DNA from 4 places in the Lysinibacillus sp. UBA6686 genome. Region 2 is predicted to be linked to each of the others. Evidence: riboswitches for the same ligand, from Rfam matches in the RefSeq annotation. Region 2 holds a riboswitch; each other region holds the start of a gene.
The links. A riboswitch is a leader RNA that binds a small molecule or an ion and turns the genes downstream of it on or off. The one in region 2 is predicted to bind cobalamin.
Positions count from the first base shown of each region.

Region 1: another riboswitch for cobalamin. It lies ahead of B2R82_RS16985 (FecCD family ABC transporter permease); the one in region 2 lies ahead of cobT (nicotinate-nucleotide--dimethylbenzimidazole phosphoribosyltransferase).
Region 3: another riboswitch for cobalamin. It lies ahead of B2R82_RS03185 (hypothetical protein); the one in region 2 lies ahead of cobT (nicotinate-nucleotide--dimethylbenzimidazole phosphoribosyltransferase).
Region 4: another riboswitch for cobalamin. It lies ahead of B2R82_RS23775 (DUF4430 domain-containing protein); the one in region 2 lies ahead of cobT (nicotinate-nucleotide--dimethylbenzimidazole phosphoribosyltransferase).

Region 1 is NZ_DKJS01000065.1:17,453-20,618, reverse strand. It holds gene B2R82_RS16990 (heme ABC transporter ATP-binding protein) at 1-426, opposite strand, end outside; gene B2R82_RS16985 (FecCD family ABC transporter permease) at 431-1,477, opposite strand; cobalamin riboswitch at 1,628-1,819, opposite strand; gene B2R82_RS16980 (biotin transporter BioY) at 1,959-2,555, shown strand; gene B2R82_RS16975 (YdhK family protein) at 2,668-3,166, shown strand, end outside.
Region 2 is NZ_DKJS01000081.1:20,977-24,142, forward strand. It holds gene B2R82_RS21845 (response regulator transcription factor) at 1-303, shown strand, start outside; gene B2R82_RS21850 (DMT family transporter) at 508-1,368, shown strand; cobalamin riboswitch at 1,425-1,601, shown strand; gene cobT (nicotinate-nucleotide--dimethylbenzimidazole phosphoribosyltransferase) at 1,691-2,752, shown strand; gene B2R82_RS21860 (trimeric intracellular cation channel family protein) at 2,820-3,166, opposite strand, start outside.
Region 3 is NZ_DKJS01000011.1:56,643-59,808, reverse strand. It holds gene B2R82_RS03190 (ABC transporter substrate-binding protein) at 1-781, opposite strand, end outside; gene B2R82_RS03185 (hypothetical protein) at 783-1,325, opposite strand; cobalamin riboswitch at 1,582-1,779, opposite strand; gene B2R82_RS03180 (glutathione peroxidase) at 1,856-2,401, opposite strand; gene B2R82_RS03175 (hypothetical protein) at 2,492-3,040, opposite strand; gene ytvI (sporulation integral membrane protein YtvI) at 3,122-3,166, shown strand, end outside.
Region 4 is NZ_DKJS01000085.1:179,316-182,481, reverse strand. It holds gene B2R82_RS23780 (acyltransferase family protein) at 1-818, shown strand, start outside; cobalamin riboswitch at 1,567-1,763, shown strand; gene B2R82_RS23775 (DUF4430 domain-containing protein) at 1,937-2,671, shown strand; gene B2R82_RS23770 (S-layer homology domain-containing protein) at 2,751-3,166, shown strand, end outside.

The sequences.
Region 1 (3,166 bases), on a different contig from region 2:
TCCACCTGACAATGAGCTGAAACTACGTTTTTCTAAATGTGTGATACCTGTTTGATTTAATGCATCCTTCACAATTTGAAAATCTCGTTCTTGATCAAGCTCCAATAATTTTTTGTGAGGTGTTCTTCCCATACTTACTAAATCATGTACTGTAAAGTCAAATAAAACCGGTGTTTCTTGACTTACTACCGCCAAATTTTTAGCAATGTTTTTACTTGATTGCTTAAAAATATCCTGCTCATTTAACAGAACCGTACCATTTTCAGGCTTTAATAGGCGGTACATATTTTTTAATAAGGTTGACTTCCCGCTACCGTTTGGACCAATTAGCCCAACAAATTGCTGTTCCCTTATTTGCATACTAACCTCATGTAATATGCGTTGATCCTGAATGGAATAGGATACCTGCCTTGCTTCTAATGTCATAGGTTTAATCTCCTTCACCGAAAGAATAATTATTACGGCGCAGTAGCCAAATGAAAAATGGTCCTCCACAAAAAGCTGTAATAATTCCAATTGGCATTTCTTCAGGAGCTATCAAAATTCGAGCAATCGCATCTGCCCAAACTAAAAAAATACCTCCTAATAAAGCACTAATTGGTATTACATATTTATAGTTAGAACCTACAATTATGCGAACAATATGTGGAATAATTAAGCCAACAAATCCAATAGAGCCGCTTACTGCAACAAGCACACCCGTTAATAAAGATACTAGTAGGATAAGCTGTAAACGAAACTGTTGGATATTGACACCTAATGTAACTGCTGCCTCTTCCCCAAGCAATAATAAATTTAAATGACGATAATGGAGCCACAGTAAGGCAAACACGACGATAAAAATAGTTGTAGGAATAATTATATTACTCCATTTTGCACCAGCTAGACTTCCAAGCATCCAATACATAACTGCCTTAATTCCACCCTCTTGCTTTGCCATCATTAAAATAAAATTCGAAATAGCAGATAAAATAAACGATACTGCCATTCCAGCAAGTAAAAGTCTAAAGACAGATATTTTTCCTCCAACACGGGCAAGGAAAAACACTAACAATATGGCTAGTAGTGAGCCTAAAAATGCAGATACTGAAAGAGCAAAAATTCCTAGGAATGAAAATGCACCTAAAATAATAACAGCTGTAGCACCGACTGTTGCCCCTGAGGATATTCCTAATATGTATGGTTCAGCTATAGAATTACGCACAAGAGCCTGTATAGCTGCTCCTGCAATTGCTAAGCCTGCTCCTACAATGGCAGCCAACAAGACGCGTGGCACCCGTATTTGCCAAATAATAATTTCTTGCGAGCGACTCCAATCCTGCTCTATAAAATTTTGGACGATTGGAATTTTGGACAGAATAACCTGCCACACATAAAGAGGTGTGATGGAAACAGATCCAACCATAACAGCCAAAGTCATAGAAATGATTAGTATTAGAAACAAAGACAGTGATAATAGTATAAATTTTTTATTCATATGTATAATACTCCTAATCAACCGTAATAGATATGAAGCAATAAAAAAGAGTATTTCATGCATAGTATGCATAGAAATACCCTAGAATCATCAACAAAGTCAGAAAGATTTCCTTCTATTGTCCGTAAATGCGTTCATCCTCGTGGGCATTACAACTATCACTAAATGGCAGGTCTCCTGGCTTCGAATCAACGTTTTATGATTACCTTCCCGTTCCTAAAACAGTGGCTAAATCATCATAAAACTCCTCATTACAGTTGCGGGACAGCGTCGGATTTTCACCGACTTCCCTTTTAAGTGACACTTTATATAAGATGCCACACCATTAGTATCCAAACTATTAAAATTATGACGATTCTATCATACATTTAAGTAGTTAGTCTATTAATTATCATTGAGTTAACTAAATTATAATTATAGGTTGACACAAATATTTTATTTTCATACACTATTTATAACTTTAATAGACAGGAGTGAAATTATGGCAACAGTTGCAGAACACTCTCATCATAGATTAAGAACAGTAGATATTGCCTATATTGGATTATTTTCAACGTTAATGATGATTGGTGCAAATATTACTTCTATTGTCCCTTTCATGTCTGTAGGTGGAGTCCCCATCACATTGCAAACTTTCTTTGCTATATTAGCTGGACTCGTTCTTGGTAGTAGAAAGGGTGCGCTTGCTTGTACGGTATATATGTGCATTGGCTTAGCTGGTGCACCTGTATTTGCACGTTTTGGTGGCGGCTTTGGACAAATCTTGAGCCCTACATTTGGCTTTATTGTCACATTTATTTTAGCTGCATTTATCGCAGGACTGATTGTTGAGCGCAGCGGCACAAAGAAAAGCTATATTGTTGCAGCAGTAATTGCTACAGCTATTAATTATTTACTAGGGACAAATTGGATGTACTTTGCTTATAAGCTATGGGCTAGCGCTCCAGATGCTTTCAATTATAAGATGGCCTGGCTTTGGATGATGCCGCCTTTGCCTAAGGATATTATTTTAGCAGTCTTTGCTGGTATTTTTGCGCATCGACTACAAAGGATATTAAAAATAATACCAATAAAATAGTTGAATTCTTAAAACGCCGATCCTACAAAGATGGCGTATTTCTTATAATCCTTCCATTATTTCTGCACATTTATTTGCTACATTAGGTGTAAATAGTGAGGAGGAATAAAGGATGAAGATAAAAAGAAGTTGGTTTATCAGTTTCCTGACAGTAATTACTTTCCTAACGTTATCAGCTTGCTCTGACAAGACAGAATCAGGGACGAAAAAGGACAATGACATTGAGCAGAATACAAAGATGGATCATTCAACAATGGATCATTCTAGCTCGGGTGAGGTGCCCGTAGCGTTGAAAACTGCCGTAAACCCTAAATTTCCAGAAGGAAGCACAGCTATTATTACCAATGGACATATGGAAGGTATGGAGGGAGCAAAAGCAACAATTGTAGGCGCATATGATACTACTGCATATATTGTCTCCTATGATCCAGCTACAGGTGGTGAGCGTGTAGAAAATCATAAGTGGGTTATTCATGAGGAATTAATTAATCCAGATTTAGCTCCATTAGCCTCTGGTACTGAGGTTAAGACAAATGCATCTCATATGAAGGGAATGGAAAATGCGACTGTTCGGATTGATAAAGCAGTCCAAACGACTGTTTATATGATTG
Region 2 (3,166 bases):
AAAAAAATAATCGATTATATTTATACGCATTTTGATGATCCTCAGCTGGATTTAAATTATTTATCAGGCATATTTAACAAAAGCCAAGCAAATTTAAGTATATTAATTAAGAAAAGCATTGATAAAAATTTCATCCACCTGTTAAATGAGCTAAGAATTGACAAGGCAAAGCAGCTACTAGTTCATAGTAATAAAAGAAATAATGAAATCGCTTCGTTGGTGGGCTATAGTAATGAAGAGTATTTTAGTAAAGTATTTAAAAAATATGTTGGAATGACACCAGCCAAATATCGAACTATTTAAATCTAGTGTGTTTTGGTAAAATAAGTATAGAATGACCGAGTTGAAAATAGAAAGGATGAGTAATATGTTCCGATCAATAGCGCCTCCAACAATGTCTTGACAGTAGAGTCTACTGTTTAAGGCATTCCACACTAGCTTGCTCTTCTTGCAATAGATTCTACTGTATAGGCTAAAAACTATATAAGTAGAAAGTAGGAATCAGAAGTGAGCGGAAAATTTGCATTTGTTTTATCTATGATTATCTTTGGGGCTATCGGTGTTTTTGCTAAATATATACACCTGCCATCCAGTGAAATTGCCTTCTGGATGAGTGTGATTGGCTCTAGTTTTTTATTGATAATTTTCATCGTTAAAAAAGAAAAAATAACGAAAGCATCCATTTTGTCTAATATATGGCCATTACTGCTATCTAGTGTAGCGTTATGTGGGAATTGGATTTTTCTATTTCAAGCGTACAAAGAAACAACCATTGCCAATGCAGCGCTTAGCTATTATTTTGCGCCAGTTTTAGTGATTTGTTTATCACCAATTGTATTAAAAGAAAAACTGTATCTAAGAAAAATTTTCTATGTAGGTGTGGCATTAGTTGGATTATTCTTTATTGTCCATAGCCAAGCTACAGAAGAAAATGGGCAAGATATCGGCATTGTGTATGGGCTTATTGCAGCATGTTTCTATACGTTGGTAACTTTTGTCAATAAGTATATTCATGGACTTAAAGAACCGTCAAACACAATTCTGCAGCTTTCTTTAGCAGCGTTATTTCTAGCACTTTATCTTAATGGAACAACTGGATTTCAAATCATGTATATCGATATAAAATCCATCAGTTTACTAATAGCATTGGGCATTGTCCATGCCGGTATAGGCTTCTATCTTTTCTTTTTAGGAATGAGTCATTTAAAGGGGCAAAGCATAGCCATTCTAAGCTATATTGACCCTCTAACGTCATTGGTAATCTCAACGATGATTATAGGAGAAAAAATGACTATGCTGCAAATAATAGGAGCTATTCTATTGCTTGGCGCGACATTTATTAGTGAAATAGATCAGAAAGAAGTCTAATTTAGCTTTAAAGGTGACATATTGACAGAAAGATATCTTTACAGTAAATTAAAAGAAATTGCATAATAGCATTAGGTGCCCATTGAGGGAGAATAGGGAATAAAGTGAAAGTCTTTAGCGGTCCCACCACTGTAAAAAGGAGTTTCATAGAGAATGCCACTAGCATGGTGCTGGGAAGGTTCTATGAAATGTTGAAATTGAGCCAGGAGACCTGCCTAATTGCTTCGATTATATAGACGATGGAAAAGTCTGTAGTTTATTTGTCATGAATAAACTGCAGGCTTTTTATATTGTCTCGAAAGATTGAAAGGGGAATAGTTTCATGCAATTATTACAGCACACGATTAAAAAAATTCAAAATGCGGATAGCCGTATGATGGAGAAAGCTAGGGAATATATAGACTCTCTGAGCAAGCCACCTGGAAGCTTGGGGAAATTGGAGAATCTTGCTGTACAGCTTGCTGGTATTACAGGAGAATTATTTCCTAAAATTGAGAGCAAAGCAATTATTGTCTGTGCAGCAGATCACGGTGTTTGTGAGGAAGATGTAACTTCAAATCCACAAAAGGTCACCTTTTTACAAACATTGAATTTTCCAAAAGGGCTTACGGGTGTTTGTGCAATCGCCAACATAACCAATGCTAAAATTATAACGGTTGACGTTGGTGTAAAAGAAGATTTACCGCTTGATGCTGGTGTCATTCTTAAGAAAATTAAATATGGGACAGATAATATGGCAAAGGGTCCAGCTATGTCAAAAGAGGAAGCTATTCAATCCATCGAAGTAGGAATTGAAGTTGCAACGAACGAAATAAGAAACGGAGCGGATGTTCTTGGAACTGGTGAAATGGGTATTGGGAATACAACACCAAGTGCGGCTATCCTATCCGTGCTTCATGCCTGTCATCCAAATATAGTAACAGGACTAGGTGCAGGTGTGGGAGCAGGGGGAATTGCGCATAAGGTGGAGGTTATTCAACATGCTATTGCACTAAACAAGCCCAATCGCCACGATGCTATTGATATTCTTGCAAAAGTTGGTGGCTTAGAAATAGGTGCTATGGCTGGAATTGTACTTGCGGCTGCTGCAAATCACAAACCTGTTGTAATTGATGGCTTTATTTCTACGATTGCTGCTCTCATTGCCTTTGAGCTTGAGCCAAAAGTAAAGGACTACATCATTCCTTCCCATGCCTCAGAAGAACCAGGGGCTAAAATAGCAGCCAAGTTGCTTGGTGTTGAACCAATGCTACATATGAATATGCGTTTAGGAGAAGGCTCTGGTGCAGCTTTAGCATTTCCAATTTTAGATGCAGCTTGCTCTATGATGAAAAACATGGCAACACTTGAGGAATCTGTAGTGCTAGTAGAATCGAAAGAATAGATCGTAACAAAAAGTATAACAAGCCCATATTCAAAACTATTTGGGCTTGTTACTATTTATAAAATGCCTATGCCCGATTGAGCTTTCGTAAAGGCAAACGCCATTTCTTCATATAGGAAAGAATTCTTAGCACTGTTATCATACCAAATAATCCATATAAAAAGAGGTCGCCTGTCAATACTTCTAGACCAATCATAAGTCCTGCAAGAGCTGCCCAAACCCCGTAAATTTCATCACGTAATACGAGAGGCTTGCGTCTTGCTAAAAGATCTCGAACTATGCCGCCTCCTGAACCAGTTAAGACAGCAGCTACAATCACTGCGCTAATGGGCATGTCGAGCTTTACAGCATAGAGGGCACCTTGAATAGCAAATGCCGATAAGCCAATGGCATCCGTAAAGTTTCCCCAGCGAT
Region 3 (3,166 bases), on a different contig from region 2:
CCGTAGTTAAAATAACTTCTGGATTTTTCGCAATAACATCTTCTTCGGTTACTTTTTTCCAGCCTTGGAGTTCAGCAAATACATTGCTTACATTGGCAATATTTAAAATTTCCTGTTGGAATGTACCAGAGCCCGCTGTATAGATGTCTGGTTTTGGGCTAATTTCTAAATAGATATTTTTTGGTGCTTTTACATCTTTAACTTTTGCTTGTACCTCAGCAATTTTTGATTTTATATCCTCGTTTAATTTTACACCTTTATCTTCAATTCCCATAACCGTTGCTATCTGTTCAATATCTCCATATACATCATCAAATGAAGCTGCAGATTGAATGGCAAATACTTTTATACCTGCATCTTCAAGACTTTTTAGAGCATTTAAGTTATCTTCATCTTTTCCTGTTGTATAAGCAATGACCACATCTGGCTTCAAAGCTAAAATACGCTCACTATTAAATGTAACAGAATTAGAAACACGTTCAATTTTTTGTGCCTCTTCCGGATACGTATCATAGTCAGTTGCCCCAACAATTTGATTGCCAACACCTAAAGCAAATAAAATTTCTGTATTGCTTGGTTGTAATGAAATAATTGTATTAGGTACTTCATCAAACTCAACCTCTATACCACGGTCATCCTTCACTTTATAGCTTGCTTTTTCGATTTGATCTTCCTTAGTAATATCTTCTTTAGTAGTTGCTTCATCCTTCGCACCACAACCTACTAATATGAGCGACAGCATCATTACTGAAAGCCATTGAAGCTTCAACAATTTCTTCATTTTATTTATTCTCCTTTTTCTTTTTCATAGGGTATGACTTGCTTTCAAACGGAATTTCAGCAATCCCTGCTTGCTTATTCATATAAACAGCCATCACAAAAAATACATTGGCTAGTAGTCCTAAATAATCAAAAAGAATTGTCGGTACTTCCTTTTCGTCAGATACCTTATGCAAAATACGATAAGATTTTTTTGCCTCACTACGACATACATGTAATGCAGTAGCAGCCTCTGTTCCTTGAGGTAATACAAAGCTCTGAATCTCCTCTTTCACATAACTAACATAAAAATCATAGCGAGCACTTAGCCATGCTAAATCCTCTTCACTGACCGCTAATTTACCTCGAACCGAGCCATTAACATGGTAGGCCATTGGTAGGATTGTATAGAGATCTTGTGCAACAACCTCTACTGCCTCTTTTTTTACTGCTGTCAAAGCCATTCCTATATGTGTAGTAAGGCTATCTGTTCGTATTTCAAAATCCACTGTAGATGCTTTTTCACGCATAAATGGATAACAAGAATAACGCGCATCTTTTTTCAACTCTAAATCCTCACTTTCTTTACACAATCAATTGTGCCCTAACGTAATTGCGTCTGGATTTTTCTTGATTCAAAGGCGTATAAAACGCCCACTGATAGGAAGAAAACCTCTATCCTGCCCATATAAGGGGCTGAATCAAAATAAAAAACGCCGTTCCTACTCCTAAGGAACGACGAAAATAACATAATTAGAATCGTATATAGATACGAAAGAGACTACGTATTTGCCGTATATCCTCCTAGCTTCCGAAGAGTATTTATACGTTCAAATAAAGGTCGGTCTCCTGGCTTGTACAGTGTACATCACTTAATGTAATGTATGTCATAAAAACCTTCCCATCAAATTGACAGTGGTCTACGATTATGATTCCTGTACTTACAGTTGCGGAAACAGCTTCGGATTTTCACCGAATTCCCGATTATACTATCTTAGTACCCTTATCCTGCAAGAGCTATTCACTTATAAAGCAGTTTATCACATATTATTATGAAAAACTATAAAGATAAAAGTTTTATAGTTGTACTAGAAATTTATAGTATTTTTTCAATAGCCTGCTCGATATCAAGCTGAGAATCAGTAGGCTCAAAGCGTTCTACTGTTTTACCATTTGCATCGATTAAGAATTTTGTGAAATTCCAGCGGATATTACGTCCTTCTAAAAAACGAGGTGCTATTTGAACTATTGATTCTGCTAGCATTTTTTCCTGCATGCTTGCTTTTCCAAATGCGCGGTAATCGACCTCATGCTTTAAATAATTAAACAGTGGATGTGTTGCATCACCATTGACCTGCACTACCTCAAAAATCGGGAATGTTACACCATAGTTAACCTGACAAAGTTGTGTAGTTTGCTCACCATCTTCAGGGTTTTGATTTCCAAATTGATCGCAAGGAAAGCCTAACACAACAAAGTTTTCCTTGCCATATTTATCGTACATTTTTTGCAAGTCTTCGAACTGATATGTAAAACGACATTGATTAGCTGTGTTGACAATTAACAGCGTCTTTCCTCGATAGGTCTCCATTGATAAAATCTCACCGTTTGGCTTCTTTACTAAATAATTATAAATGCTCATGTATGAATCCCCTTACTTTTTTCCTATATTATAGTAAACTTTTTTCTATTCATAAAAGGATTTGCATTAAAAAAAGCCATTCCATTATTTTTAACGAATGGCTGCCCTATATTTCTTTTTGTATTTCATATCTTGCTCTTCCTCAATTAAACGTTTCACAATGTCTAGCACCTTTGAATTATTCGTAGCATCATATAATTTCTTAAAAGATACTACAATATCATAACGTATTAATGTTGGATGTTTTTCATCTAGACATGTCTGAAATCTTTTAGCCAAATAAGAAATAACTAAATCCCGTTGTACCTGCCCTGCTAAACCTATTTTCCAGATGGCCTGTAGAGTATTCCTTGCCGTTGCAGTATTTTCATCATATGTTACAGCCCAAATCTTTAAAAAGTCCTCCAATACTCTTTCTTCTGGATCACTTTTAGCTGCTAATGCGCATAAAAATTGTGCTGCAAGTGCGCGCATATGACCATCTTTATATGTAAGAGCTTGGACAAGTTGTTCCCAAACTGCATATGTCCAATCAACTGGTTCTTGCATAATTTTCATCAATTCTTCGTAAGAATCGTATTGAATTTCACGGTCACGCTCTGTTAAATTACTAAAAAGCTGCAAAATTTCTTTTTCCATCATTCATCCCTACCTTTATTGTGTCAGAACGTAAAATTTTTATGGTACACTTATCTTAATTTGCGTAAAGAAGGTGAATATATGAATAAATTAAATACTAGGAAACTGATATTTAGATTAATAATG
Region 4 (3,166 bases), on a different contig from region 2:
TCCGCTGTTACTTTAGACAGTACTTTGTATTCAATAAACACAAATGGGGAAGCTTCACGCTTGCCAGGAAAATTTCAACCACGCTCATTCCACTTTTCCTCCTAGTATTTTTTACAGGAATGACAGGGGTTGTGGGCGAAGAAAAAATAGAATCGATTGAATCACGGCCAACGACTATTAAAATAGATGGTGGAACAGAGCAGCATTCAACCCATCATGATGCTGAAAAGGAGCAGGAAACATCTCAGCCAGGTTCGTTAAGTGATGAAGAAGAGGGTGTTGATTCAAATACGGATCAAAATGCAGTAGAGCCTGAGCAGGGGGAAAATGAGACAGAAGTTCATGAATCGTATAGTGGAATATTAGCTATTGGCGATTCTGTAATGATAGATATTGCTCCGAGCTTACATAATATCTACCCCAGCATTACGATAGATGCAAAGATTGGTCGCCAAGTTTCACAAGCGGTTAAATTAGCTCCTTATTATGCAAGCTTTAATCAACCAGATAAAGCAGTCATCATTCAGCTTGGAACAAACGGGTATTTTACCAATACACAAATTGATACTCTTTTAAAGGCTTTTTCCAATGCTGATATTTATTTAGTAAATACGCGTGTACCTCGTTCTTGGGAGGGGAAAGTAAATCAAGCATTGCAACAGAAAGCACAGGAATATGAAAATATTACTTTAATTGATTGGCATGCAACTGCAATTAACCATCCTGAGTTTTTCGCTCCAGACGGCGTACATTTAGAGCAAAAGGGGATTGCTTCTTTAACAAATCTAATTCAACAAGCTATAGATGCGATTCATTGATTCGTATAAAAATCATAAATAGCCCGCAAACATTTTTTACAAATATTTAAGTATGGTTGAAACCTTTTTAATGGTTGCCCGTATTACTAGAATACATTTTTAATGAATTGCACTTAAAAAGGAGAAAAACATTTTTGAACTATTGAACAAAACAATTACTTTTTGTCATGTACTTAATTACGATTGCTGATGCATACTACTCAACATTACTGATTGAACCAAAAGCGCCCCCACAGCATCAGACGATTAAAGCATCTGCAATGACAACCATTCAAGTACGGTAGCAAACCTTATAAAAAGAAACAAACAGCAAAAAGCCTGAAGACTTCTATACTTCAGCCTATCAAGCAATTGCTGCAGAGTACTAAGAAGACAAAAGAAAAAATTTATAAAGCTAAGATGGATAGATTAAGTGAAAGACACAGCTATATGCGGGGCTCACCGTTTATTATTTATCACAATCACCGTATACGTTGCTGAAAACAGATGAAACAAAAGCTGCATTTGACTGTGCAGCTTTTTGTTTTGCTTAATATTTAAATGGATAAACCCTTTTTGGATATGATTTGCCCGCTCACTCTCTATTATAATCTAATTGTGTTATCATTTTGCTTTTTAATAGGAATAGTAATATTGATACTAGATGTTTACTTCCTCTTTTAAAGCTTACTACTTCTATAAAGCATAATTCTTTTTGTTAAACTATTTTGAAAAATAGAAATATATGCTAGACTTAACATTAAGTGAATAAGAATTGCAGTATAAAGGTGCTCTTTTAAGAGCTTAATAGGGAATTCGGTTTAAAGCCGAAGCTGTTTCCGCAACTGTAAGTGTAGATGACTACAGAAAATACCACTGTCGAACAAGGAAAAATGCCTTCAGTAGATGGGAAGGTTCTGAATAGGATACACGAGCCAGGAGACCTGCCTTTATTCCATCGTATTAACTCTCTTCGGAAGCTAGGAGAACTTACGGCAAATAGACGGACAGGCAAACTACGTTTTTGCGCCTTTTTTCTGTTTTCCATTAGATGCTTCCCCATTTTGGAGAAGCATCTTTTTATTTTCGAGTTAATTGCAAAAACATTCACGAAATAATAAAAATAGGAGGTTTTACAAATGGTTCGTTTCAAAAAATGGTGGCATTTAGCGTTAGTCCTACTTTTAGCATTTTCGCTCGTAACACCATCAGCCAGTGCAGCAGTATTACAGCCTGTAAGTCAAGAAGCACAATCAGCAGATTTTGATGTTCAGTTATCAGTAAAAGGTTTATGCGGTACTGGTTCATGCCATGAAATTTTAGAAGGAACAACAGTAAATGTTCAAGAAGGGACAACTGCGCTAGAGCTTGTAGAGCAAGTATTAGATGCCGAGGGTATTCCTTATGTAGTAGTTTCTACTCAATATGGTCCATATCTTCAATCAATTGATGGACTTGCGGCAGGCAGTTTAAATGGTTGGGATGGCTGGGTCTACACTGTAAATGGATATAGCCCCAATTTTGGATTAGCTGAGTATGAATTACAGGCTGATGATGTCGTTCATATTTATTACACTACATGGGCTAAATTAGAAACAGCAAGTGTAATTGCAGTAAATGATAACAATCCATCCGTTACGGTAAATTTAACTGGTGATTTATTTACGACACCAAACGGCTCTAATTTAGCAAACTGGACAATTAACACAGGGACAACAGCATTAACAGCTCAGTCAGTTACTATAAATGCAAACCAACAAGCTGTTATTACATTTGCAGGTCAAGCACAAGCAGGTACTATTACCATTACAGCCTCTGCTAATGCTTTATTCGGTAGTTCAGCAAGTGAGCCACTTGAAGTAAAAGTACAATAGCTAGATAAATGGATACTGACAAGATGAATTAATTCAGCTTGTCAGTATTTAATTATTTATAAAGGAAGTGAGTGTTTATATGACTATATGGAAAAAGCAGCTACATATAGCAGTTATTTTTATTTTAATCGTATCGCTATTTTCTCCAGTCACTGCAATTAAGGCACAGCATTTTGAAGGGGATTTACTCGATCCTACTCCAAACATCAATGATATTGAACCCGATGATTCAGAAGAGCAGGATAATGCTACAGAGTCTAAGAATGAAATAGATGTAGAGGATTTAACAGAACAGGAAAAAGCACCGCATACAGATGAAGAAGCTGAATTAGATGATCTTATACCATTAGAAGATGCAGCGGAACTAGCTCCATTAGTAGAAAATGCGCCCATTGCAATTAGCGATATTCAGCTAAACACTGAGGAACCTTTACTATTATTAGTAGGAGAAACATTTCAACTTACTGCCACTAACGCAACAACAGATGATAGTGC